DNA from 2 places in the Anaerolentibacter hominis genome. Region 2 is predicted to be linked to the other one. Evidence: riboswitches for the same ligand, from Rfam matches in the RefSeq annotation. Region 2 holds a riboswitch; the other holds the start of a gene.
What was found. Region 2 has a riboswitch for cobalamin ahead of cobI (precorrin-2 C(20)-methyltransferase). Riboswitches for the same ligand answer to the same signal wherever they lie in the genome.
Positions count from the first base shown of each region.

Region 1: it holds a riboswitch for cobalamin, as region 2 does, so the genes downstream of both, ABCW47_RS03745 (ABC transporter substrate-binding protein) here and cobI (precorrin-2 C(20)-methyltransferase) in region 2, are expected to answer to the same signal.

Region 1 covers NZ_JAWDIX010000001.1:838,986-844,960, reverse strand. Annotated here, with positions in the region: gene rplD (50S ribosomal protein L4) at 1-267, opposite strand, end outside; gene rplC (50S ribosomal protein L3) at 295-975, opposite strand; gene rpsJ (30S ribosomal protein S10) at 1,393-1,710, opposite strand; cobalamin riboswitch at 2,343-2,524, shown strand; gene ABCW47_RS03745 (ABC transporter substrate-binding protein) at 2,733-3,821, shown strand; gene ABCW47_RS03740 (FecCD family ABC transporter permease) at 3,833-4,855, shown strand; gene ABCW47_RS03735 (ABC transporter ATP-binding protein) at 4,852-5,634, shown strand; gene ABCW47_RS03730 (nucleotide-binding protein) at 5,636-5,975, shown strand, end outside.
Region 2 covers NZ_JAWDIX010000001.1:728,629-734,603, reverse strand. Annotated here, with positions in the region: gene ABCW47_RS03225 (ABC transporter ATP-binding protein) at 1-22, opposite strand, end outside; gene ABCW47_RS03220 (FecCD family ABC transporter permease) at 15-1,043, opposite strand; gene ABCW47_RS03215 (ABC transporter substrate-binding protein) at 991-1,953, opposite strand; gene cobI (precorrin-2 C(20)-methyltransferase) at 1,977-2,666, opposite strand; cobalamin riboswitch at 2,873-3,065, opposite strand; gene ABCW47_RS03205 (ATP-binding protein) at 3,131-5,975, opposite strand, start outside.

The DNA.
Region 1 (5,975 bases), 110 kb from region 2:
TACTACACCGCCGCCTTTCCACTGGGGAGCTCTGGTTGATCCCTGTCTAGCATGACCGGTACCTTTCTGTCTCCAGGGTTTTCTTCCGCCGCCGCTTACTTCGGAACGAGTTTTTGCGCTCTGTGTTCCCTGGCGTTTATTTGCAAGCTGTAAAACAACAGCCATATGAACCAAATGTTCGTTAACGTTTGCAGCAAAGACAGCGTCATTCAACTCGATCGTATCAACTGCTTTGCCTTCCATATTGTAAACAGATACGTTTGCCATTAATATGTTCCTCCTTTCTTAAAAGCACTACATTGCTTTTACAGATTCCTTCAGCATAACGATAGATTTCCTGGGGCCTGGAACCGCGCCCTTTACCAGGATCAAATTGTTTTCTGCATCGATTCTTACAACTTCCAGATTCTGAATCGTTACTTTTACCGCGCCCATATGTCCAGGCATTTTTTTGCCTTTGAACACCTTGCTCGGATCAGAAGCTGCGCCATTGGAACCTGCATGTCTGTGGAATTTGGAACCGTGAGCCATAGGTCCGCGGGACTGTCCGTGACGTTTGATTGCGCCCTGGAATCCTTTACCCTTTGACTTTGCAGTAGCATCTACTTTATCGCCTTCTGCGAAGATGTCTGCTTTGATCTCCTGACCAACTGCATACTCTTCTGCGTTGTCAAACCGGAATTCTTTCAGATGTTTTTTGGAAGCGATGCCTGCCTTATCAAACAGACCTTTCTGCGCTTTCTTTACACCGTGAATGTTTCTGACTGTCTTTTTGCCGGTTACGTCCTTTGTGATGATCTTGTCTTTGGCATCGCCAAAACCAACCTGTACTGCACTGTAACCGTCGTTCTCAGCTGTCTTAACCTGTGTTACGACACAAGGACCAGCCTGCAGCACTGTTACCGGAGTTAAAACTCCATCATCATTGAAGATTTGAGTCATTCCGACTTTTGTTGCTAAAATCGCTTTCTTCATTATGAATCTGCACCTCCTGTTAATCTACAGCGGAGCGTTACCTGGTATGCTTAAGCTTGTGCTCATGTACACCTGCGAAACTATCGTTTCTCGGTGTCCGCGGCTTCGCCGCTTCTACATCCGCAGGCTCATCTCGGAACTATCGTTCCTCGATGGCCGTGACTTCGTCACGCCTGCACTTTTTATGCTCATGTACACCTGCGAAACTATCGTTTCTCGGTGTCCGCGGCTTCGCCGCTTCTTTCGGTGCCAAATACGGCATCTCGAAAGCGAGCTTTCCGATGCCGTATTTGGCACCGAAACATTCGCATAAGGTCTAACGCTCATCCTAGATGGTCTACCCGAGTGCTTGGTCTCTCATCGAGCTCTTGGACTCTATATAATAAACCCTAAGGATTACTTGCTATGTTTTTGTTATTATTTTGTTTTCATCTTAATATCGATGTAAACGCCGGCCGGCATTTCCAGTCTGGATAATGCATCAACCGTTTTCTGACCTGGTGTGATGATATCAATCAGTCTCTTGTGTGTCCGCTGTTCAAACTGCTCTCTGGAATCTTTGTACTTATGCACAGCTCTAAGAATTGTAACAACCTCTTTCTTAGTCGGCAGCGGCACCGGTCCGCTCACCTTAGATCCTGTCTTTTTTACAGTTTCAATGATTTTTGCAGCTGACTGATCAACTAACTGATGATCATACGCCTTCAGTGTAATTCTCATTACTTGACTTGCCATAAAAAAAGTCGCCTCCTTTTCGCACTTTTGCAGTACGACAAGCGGTGACTGTACACGTATCCGTGTGTATCCTGTTTAAACACATACCAGAACTCCATAGATGACACTCAGAATATGAGTGCTACACACGTTTTCTGCCCAAAGGCAGAATATTCAACTAGGTACAGTGACTTGTCGCCAGTTTACATAACTTGACATTCGCTCCACGGAAAACCTGCGCCAAAATACCGCGTATTACCCGAATTTTACGCAGCAACCTCACGCTTCTACGCTATCAATGTCACAACATTTGTTATTATATAGGAAAATTCCGGGATTGGCAAGGATTTCTTTTCAATTTCCTTCCAAAAATTTTTCTCAAAGTTTCACAAACTTTTCATTTCTTTTTTGTGCACTTTGTACAAGCCGATCTTTCCCGGTATTTTGTACTGCTTTTACTTCGACGTTCTCTTCTCTCCCGCTATTTCAAATCTGAGCCGAATTTCTATCAGATCCGGCTGACTCTCTTTTTTATAATAGGAAGAAAGACTGATTTAATTCCGTTATAAACTGCATAAATCCTGCAATTTGTGCTGCACAGTTTATGTTTCTTACAGAAATTGACTTTTTATAGTATACCACTTATAATGAAATCTACCAAATTTTTTGTAAGTGCCCATCCGCAGGGTTGGGATAATAGGGAATCAGGTGGGAATCCTGAACAATCGGGTTGCTGTATTTCGGGTGCCCGCCGCACTATGCCATTGCGAAAGCGAGAAGGCGCGGCCGGCGATACACGATAAGTCAGAAGACCTGCTTACAGAATTAATGGATTTGCTTCCCACAGAAGGCAGCCATTAAAATAAATGCCTGTGTCATCTGGCTTTTTTTGATGCTCGTTTTACATAATGGGAGGTTCATTACCGCGCGGTTTCCTGTCTGCAGTATGCAGGGGAGCCGCCGCGCCATGTGCCTCTTTTTGTATTAACAGGCGCTTTTTGTGTGAAGACTATACTTTTTACTTTTGAAAGGAGTCTTTACAAATGAAACAGAAAAAATTCTATTTTCTTATGCTGGCAGTCATCTTAACCTTGGGTGTGCTTCTGACCGGATGCAGTTCGGATAAAACTGCGGGTGATCAGAACGATGTATCCGGGACTGATATTCCGGCGTCCTCAGATGGGGCTGAATCTAAGGATTCGTCCCAGACAACTCCCCATTCCGATTCAGATGCACCAATTCCCCACAGTGACAAATTCAAAGTAAGCGACGGTAAAGTGACTTTTACAGATGCCGCCGGCTCGGAGGTTTCTCTGACCATAAAACCGCAGCGGGTTGTAACTCTGTCCAACAACTGGCACGATCTATGGTTTGACTGCGGCGGTACAGCGGTTGCCCGTGTAGACGAAGAGCTCTGTGCCCTGCGAAACGAGGACGCTAAATCGGTAAAAGTCATCGGCGGTTCCTCCACCGTCTCCCTGGAGGCCGTTCTCGCAGAAAATCCGGACCTGGTTATTCTCGGATCACCGTCCAAAGATGGACAGGACATGGCTGCAGCCTTAAAGGATGCCGGCGTAGAATATCTTCTTTATGATTATGAAAATTTTGAAGGGTTTCTGGAAACGCTGGAGCTCTACTCCATTTTAACAGATCGCTCCGATCTCTATAAAAAATGGGCGGCCGAAACTATTGCCCAGGTGAACGAAGTCCGCGCAATCTGTGCAAAACAGACGCCGGCTCAGATCGTTATGCTGCTTCCCCATGCTACAAATGGTATCTATGCACTGAAAAACAGTGGTTTTCTGGGCAGCCTTCTGGAAGATCTGAACACGGTCAACGTCGCATTCCAGGATGAACGCGGGGAAGATAAAAATTTTGTAATCAGCATGGAGCAGCTTCTTAAGCTGGACCCGCAGTTTGTCCTGTCACGGGGAGGTTCCGGTGACGGCAGTGCGGAGACCGCCACCGGAATCTATGAGTCAAATCCACTCTGGTTTGCATTGACCGCAGTGAAAGAAGACCGTTATCATCATCTCCCATCCGACTTATTCCTGTACAAGGCTAATGTCAGGTATGGAGAGGCTTATGAGTATCTTGCCAGGATTCTTTATCCCGATGCCTTTGCTAATTAGAGGATGTAAACATGATTAAAAAAGACCCGGAGGGCAAGGCCCTTCTTACCCATAAGCATCGCCTGGCACGAATCGGAATCTGCTGCCTCATACTGATGATCGGTCTTTTTCTCAGCATTGCAATGGGTGCGGTAGAGTATTCACTGCCGGAAATTTTTCATGATTTATTTCGGGAATCAGAAGGAGTTAATCATATCATTCTGGCTAATGTGCGGCTTCCCCGCACATTAGTCGGCGGTCTGGCCGGTATGTGTCTGGGGCTGTCCGGGGCTGTCATGCAGGGCATCACCAGAAATCCAATGGCTTCTCCTTCCATTTTAGGTGTAACAAATGGCGCCGCTCTTGTCACCCTGCTGTTGTTTGTCTATTTTCCCTCTGCCCATTATCTGACGCCGGCAGCGTCCATTCTGGGAGCCTTTGTCACCACCATGCTGGTCTATTTTCTCGCCTGGAAGAATGGGGTTGCGCCGGTCCGCTTTATTTTATCCGGAGTGGCCGTCTCCAGTATACTAAATGCCTTTTACAGTGTGGTTTCTGTTCTTCATCCCGATGCAATCCAGGGAATGATCGGTTTCTCCGTCGGCAGTTTAAATGCCAGAACCTGGAATCATTTTATGCTTATCCTTCCCTATGCGCTGGCGGGTCTTATCCTGGTCATGTGTCTTACCAATCGTCTGAACCTTCTTTCCATGGGGGATGAAGTTGCAACCGGACTGGGCCTGAATGTGGAACGCACCCGGCTTCTTTTTATTGTGATCAGCTCCCTGCTTGCCGGAAGCGCAATCAGCGTTGTAGGTCAGATTGCATTTGTCGGTCTGTGCGTACCCCACATTACCAGAATGCTGGTGGGATCGGATTACCGGTATCTCCTGCCCGCTTCCGCCATCAATGGCGCCTCCCTCATCATCTGCTGCGACTGGCTGGCCAGAATTGTGATCCGGCCTGAGGAAATGAATGTAGGAATTATGATAGCCGCTTTAGGAGCTCCTTTTTTTCTATACCTGCTTCGTCGGAAGGGAGGGTATCAGATGTGATACAGGCAGAACATATTTATTATTCTATTGACGGAACGCCAATTCTTAATGATATCTCATTTTCCGCGGAACAGGGCGAAATTGTGACAATTGTGGGTGCCAATGGCTGCGGAAAAAGTACACTTTTAAAAATACTGGCCCGGCTGCAAAAGCCCGACAGCGGTACCATACAGTTTTTTGGAAAACCACTGTCCGCCTATCCCGGAAAAGAGCTGGCCAAACAGCTGGCTATTCTTCCCCAGCACAAACAGGTTCCTCCTGATATGACGGTAGAGCAGCTAGTACAGTTTGGCAGATACCCTTATACGGGGGTTGGCGGGCAGCTGAAACCGGCTGATTTTGCGGCTGTAGACGAGGCACTTAAGCAGACCGGCATGGATCAGTTCCGGGACCGCTCAGTTTCCACTTTGTCGGGCGGGGAAGGCCAGATGGCATGGATTACCATGGCCATCGCCCAGACTCCCAGGATTTTACTTCTGGATGAACCTACCACATATCTGGATATCTGCTATCAATTGGAAGTTTTACAGATGATACGTCATCTAAACCGCTCTCTTTCTCTGACTATCGTCATGGTTCTGCACGATTTAAACCAGGCTGCCGCTTATTCGGACCGGATCTATGCCATGAAGCCTGGTTCCTGTTACTGTTTCGGCGGTACGGAAGATGTGATGTGTGACGATATGTTCCGGGAAGTATTTTCTGTGGAAATGAGAACTTATAAAGCAGGAGCAAAAATGGTATACATACCGGAAAGGATTGTAAAAGATGAACCATGAAATCCGTAAAATAGCAATCTATGGGAAAGGTGGAATCGGGAAATCCACAACCACCTCCAATATTGCCTGCGCGATGGTTAAGCAGGGACTTCGTGTGATGCAGATTGGCTGTGACCCCAAGTCAGATTCTACTATCTCTCACACCCGCGGTCAGAGGATACCCACCGTACTGGACAGCATCCGGGGCCAGAGCGGAGATTTAAAACTGTCAGATATTGTGATTACCGGTGAAGATGGGGTTCTGTGCGTGGAGTCGGGCGGTCCTACCCCAGGCGTGGGGTGCGCCGGCAGAGGTATCATTGCCGCATTTGAAAAACTGAATGAACTGCACGCCTTCGAGA
Region 2 (5,975 bases):
TAATATGTCTTAATTCAATCATGCATCCGTCCTCCTCTCTGCCGGATTAAAAGCCACAGAAAAAACGGCCCTCCAAGCAGGGACAGCAGGATTCCTACCGGCAGTTCAAAAGGAGCAAATAAAATTCTGGCCAGAAGGTCACATACTACAACCATCAGTGCGCCTAGCAGCGCCGCCGCCGGAATCAGCCTTTTATTCTCCTCCCCCACAAAGAAACGTGCCGCATGGGGAACAATCAATCCCACAAATCCGATCAGCCCTGCGAAGCTTACCGCCGAACCTGCCAGCATAGAGGCCACACTCAGAAGCAAAAACCGGTACCGCCTGACCGGAAGCCCCAGAGATGAGGCCACCTCATCCCCCAGAGACAATAAGTCCAGCTCATAGCTTAAAAGCCAGGCCCCAGCAGCCGCAGCTAGGATAAGAATACCCGGCAGAATCAGGTCTTTTGACATAACGCCGGACAAACCGCCCACCATAAAGGCATTGGCTCCCACAAGCGCATCGGGATTGATCGTCGCTACAGTGTCGATCACCGCGCTTAAGATACCGCTGATGGCAACACCGGCCAGTACCAGTGTGATACGGGAAGCCCCGGTCTTTCTGGCCAAAAAGAACACCAGAAGGCTGGCAGCCAGCGCCCCGCCGAATGCGGCGGCCGGCACAGCTGTATGCATGGACGGAAGCAGTGCACTGCACAGAATCGCCGCAAGTCCGGCACCGGCGTTCACTCCGATCAGGTTAGGGCCGGCCAGCGGATTGGCCAGAACTCCCTGTATAATCACGCCCGAGACAGCCATAGCGGTCCCGGTCAGCAGCGCGCCCAGTGTCCTGGGAAGCCTCACGTACAGGATAATATCCCCGCTCCTTCCCCCCTGGCCAGCCAGTAAGGAGAACAGATCTCCAAGTCCTGCATCGGTGGAGCCAAAGCTTAAGCTGCACAGGACGGCAAGTGTGAGGAGCACTGTTAAAAGTATGTAAACAACACCCTTATGGCTTTGTATCCGGCTCTTTGCCATAGAGAATTTCTGCAAGCATTTCATAACTTTCTCCCCATCTCGCGTTCGGTTTGTAGTGGAACAGCTCTTTGGGAAGAACAAGATAATGCCCTTCCTTTACAGCAGTCAAGGACCCCCAGGCCGGGTTTTCCTCCATCGTGGTTCGAACCATTTCCAGCGCTTTCTCCGTATCTGATCCCATTGTTGTGACTAAAATAAAGTCGGGATCAGCCGCTATGATAGACTCCATCTGCAGATTTTCCAGCAGGGAAGCGCCGTTCTCATTTACAATATTAACCGCGCCCAGATCGTCCAGCATGGCTCCCGTAAGGCTGTCCTCCCCCTTTGCCTTCACCCCGGTAGAATAGGCGCGCATATAGAGTACCCGTGGAGCCTCCTTCCCCTGAACCGAGGAGATTACCTCATCTATTTCAGCCTGAATCTTTGTACCGTTCTCTTTATAAAGATCCTCTCTTCCGGTGATATCTGTGCATATCTTCAGCATAGCCAGGTAGTCGTCAAAAGTATCCACCCGAAAATATGCCGCCGGGATACCCGCTGATTTTAATGTCCCGGCCAGCTTTACATGTCCTTCGGTATCGGCGGAGAGTAAGACAAAATCCGGATTCAGTCCAAGCACCGCCTCAAGATCGGGTTCCTGAAACCGTCCAAGGCGTACGGTATCCTCCGGCAGATCCAGGTTTCTCTCACTGTAGGCGTCGTCCGTCACAGCAGCGAGTGTTCCTCCGGAGAGCAGCCAGGTCTCTGCAAAGCTCCCCATCAAAGCCACGGTCCGTTCCGGCGTTTCTTTTATAACTACCTCATTTCCCAAACTGTCGGTAAAGGTATACGCAGCTGCCCCGGTACTCTCCTCCTTCGGACTGCAGCCTCCAAGCAGGATCATCCCCAGGAGCAGGCAGAGTATAACTGGCAATTTTCTGGAATTACATTTCATTTTTCTTTCTCCCTCTTCACATATCATTTTCTGACAATAATCGTAGCAAAATATCCGTTCTCATCCCCGGCTTCGTCTATACTGCCGTATACCTTTTCGCCGGGAAGACCGCAGTTGACCACCATACCGGCCTGTTCATTCAGCCCCATATGCGAAAGCATCTCCCTTACTTCCGGAAGTTTCCTCCCCGCCTTCATCAGCACATGCGTTCCCGCAAGCCGCAGTGTCTCCTCCGGATTCCCGTATCCCACCGGTATAATGTGAACCGGCTTATCCTTCCTGGTCAGGCTTATTTTGAGAGCGGCCGCCGCCGCGCAAAAGCTTGTGACACCCGGAATCATTTCAATCGGATACCCCTCCGCTTCCACATATTCCGCCAGATATCCATAGGTAGAATAGACCGATACATCCCCAAGAGTGAGCATGGCTACATCCTGCCCCTCTCTCAGATAAGCCAGCACCGCCTCAGCTGCGCTTCGGTGTCCCTCCTCCGCCTTCTTTAAATCAGACGTCATCAGAAAAGGCAGAGGCAAAATAACTTTATCCGATAAGTCCACTGACGCCTTTGCAATCTCCAGCGCCGTCATATTTTCTCCCGCCGTCTTCGGCGCTGCAATTACCCTGCATCTTTTCATAACTAAAACCGCCTTGAGCGTAAGCAGTTCCGGATCTCCCGGCCCCACTCCGATACCATAAAAAGTCCCTTTTTTCATCTCTGTTTCCGCCTTTTTTATTCATTCAATATGATCCGTCCGATAAATGCCGCTCCGCAGCAGTCCACTCCCTGCACCGTGTTTCTCCAAAAAAAGAAAACCCTTTTCCTACGGAAAAGGGTATGAAAACAAAACAGCTCCTGTGCTGTCCCGATTACATCTGCCAAAGTTCCGTTGGCCGCGTAAGCTGCCCTCCTGTGAAATGGAAGGGCTATGCGAATAAGGCAGGTCTTCTGGCTCTGGCCTCTTCGTCCCAGGCAGCCTTCCCATCTTAACAGACAGTGGCATCTTGCCCTGACTCAGCCATTACAGCGGCGGTACCGCGCAGGATTTACACCTGGCTTCCCTTTTCATCCCGGAGTTTTTCTGCTCCGGGGAACCTTATCCGATTTATCTGCTGAAATCTACATTATTTTACATTCTACACGGTCCGGGCCTTGAAGTCAATTCAAGAAAGCGAACCGCTAGTTCTGATTCCGATCCAGCCAGCGATGCAGAACACTCGTAAGCCGTTCCACATCAAGGGGTTTTGACACATGTTCATTCATCCCGGCCTGCACGGCTCTGTAGGCATCGTCAGCAAAGTCATTTGCTGTCAGAGCTACAATCGGAATCGTCAGGGCATCCCGCCTCCCGCCTTCCTTCCCCATGCTCCGGATTGCTGCCGCTGCTTCATATCCGTCCATAACCGGCATCTGTATATCCATCAGGATAAGGGAATAGGTTCCCGGCGGATCGGCGGCAAACAGGTCCACCGCTTCTTTCCCATTAACCGCACAGGCTGTCTCCAGCCCCATCATCTTTAACAGCTCTTGTGCAATCTCCCGGTTTATATCATTATCTTCCGCCATAAGGACCCGGGTTCCGGGCGTAAACGGCTTACGGCTGCTCTGTCTTGTGCTCTCCGCTCTGGCTTCTTTCCGTTCCTCCAGTTTCAGAAACACAGTTACCGTAAAGCGGGTGCCTTCATCAAGCCGGCTCTCTACCCGAATTGTACCGTTCATCATCTGAACCAGGTTGCGGGTGATCGCCATACCAAGGCCCGTCCCCTGCACTCTGCTTACTCTGGAATCGTCCGCCCTCTCAAATGGAGAGAAGAGCTTGGTGAGGAATTCAGGCGACATGCCGATTCCATTGTCCTCCACAATAAACTCATAGCAGCCGATTGCATTTCTGCCGGATGACCGCTCCTGTGCTCTCAGGGAAATAGAACCTCCCGGCTCCGTATATTTTACTGCATTAGACAGCAGATTCAGCAGAATCTGCTGCATCCGCATGACATCTCCCCGTACCGCGTCATCGGTAATATCCGAGCGTAGCGAAAGCCGCAGACTCCGGGCGTCGGCATCCGGCCGGATAATCTGTATCACATCATCCATCATCTCGCTGAGAAGGAAAGAATCCTCGCAGAGTCCCACCGTTCCGGATTCGATTTTAGACATATCCAGCACTTCATTAATCAATCCCAGAAGATGATTGCCTGAAACCCGAATCTTGGAAAGACAGTCCTTCATCCTTTCCCGGTTATCCATCTGATGCTCTGCAATGGCAGTCATTCCCAGGATAGCATTCATAGGCGTGCGGATATCATGGCTCATTCTGGACAGGAAATCTGATTTTGCTTCGTTTGCTCTCCTCGCCCCCTCGTATGCTTCTTCCAATGCATGCTTGGCCGCCTTTTCTTCCTCCAGCCGTTCCAGTTCCTTCTGTTTCTCCATACTGACATTGCGCAGAGTAAGAATAACCGTTTTGATATCCGCATTATCCGCCGAAACCGGATGAACCTCCAGACGCAGCCAGGGAGAGGGTGCCCGCCCCTTATCATTCAGACGAAACTCCACCTCCACATGTCCGCTGATTAACGGCAGACTTTGTATCAGGAATTCTCCTGTGCAGACACGGGACACCCGGAGACGGTCCTCCTCCCGCACATTTGGCAGCAGCCCGCTGCACAGATCCCCTGTAAAACTTCCGGTACGCGGAAATGACAGGACATCATATGCCTGAGGCAGACGCACAGCATAATATTGATCCTTTGTCAGGTTCACATAGAAGATGCTCATGTAAACTCCGCTTATGGCCTGAAGGGCTGACTGGCTTAAATGGAGCCTCTCGTTATTCTCCGACAGGGTCTCTTTCATTCTGTGTATATTCCGGATGGTTCCAACCACACGGAAGGGCCTCCCATCCTTCTCAATGAGACGGCTGTTTACCTGATGCCACTGATATTCTCCCTCCCGGCCGTCGGGTATCATCTTCCGTACCTCGAACATCTCGGCGCGGCCGTTGCAGATGTTGTCAATCACGGCCGGCACATCCTCCGGATAAACGATATGACCATAGGCCAGCTGCCGGCTGTAATCAGCAAGTTCTCTCCTGATCACACCCGATCCGTGCCTGGGTTCATAGCTGATAAAGGTGTCCGAATCAATCAGATATTCAAACATCACGTCGGAACTGGCCTCCATTGCCACCCGATACATTTCCTGTTCTCGTTCCAGCTGCTGCTGCAGCCGCTTCCGCTCGGTAATATCCACGAAGGTACGCTGGATAACCGCCTCCCCCTCCGGTGTCCGGTCAACAATCATGTTCGTGCCGTCAAGCCAGCGGCGGGAACCATCCCACCACATTACCCGGTACTGCCGGTCCTGCCGGTCCCCTATCTTTTCAAGCCGGCTGTACGTCTGTTTGAGCATAGCCCGGTCTTCCGGTACTACGGTTCCCAGGACCCCGTCATGCCAGTCCTTCATTCCCTCCTCCAGATTGCTGTAGCCCAGAATGGAGATTGCAGCCTGATTGACAGATATCAGCTCATAAGTACCGTCGTTGTGGCGGACAAACCGGAGAATTCCACAGGGCACTGTATCGTAGATGCTGGTGAGCAGGGAAGTCTGTTCCCGCAGCCGCTCCGCGGCTTCCTCTGTCTGGGTTATATCCAGATACAGGCTGTTGACCATCCATTGTCCTTCTTTATCCTGCGCCTTTTTACCGCTGTCAATGATCCATTTCAGACTGCCGTCCTTGCAGCGCACCCGGTAACGGGTGGAATAAGAGACTCCTCCGTCCCGGAATGCCTCAGCACAGTCTGAAAGAGCATGTTCCAGATCAGGAGGATACACGGCGCCTACTGCTGTCCCGCCTGTAACCTCCATAAATTCTTCTACTGTATAGCCAAACAGGGCAGCCGCCTCCCGGCTTACAAACGCAAATGAATAGGTATCGTCGTCCCTGCTTATTTTCAAACCTCCTGCGATCGATGACATGACCACGTCCATCTGACGGTTCTGCTGAACCGTCTGTGCCTCCAGA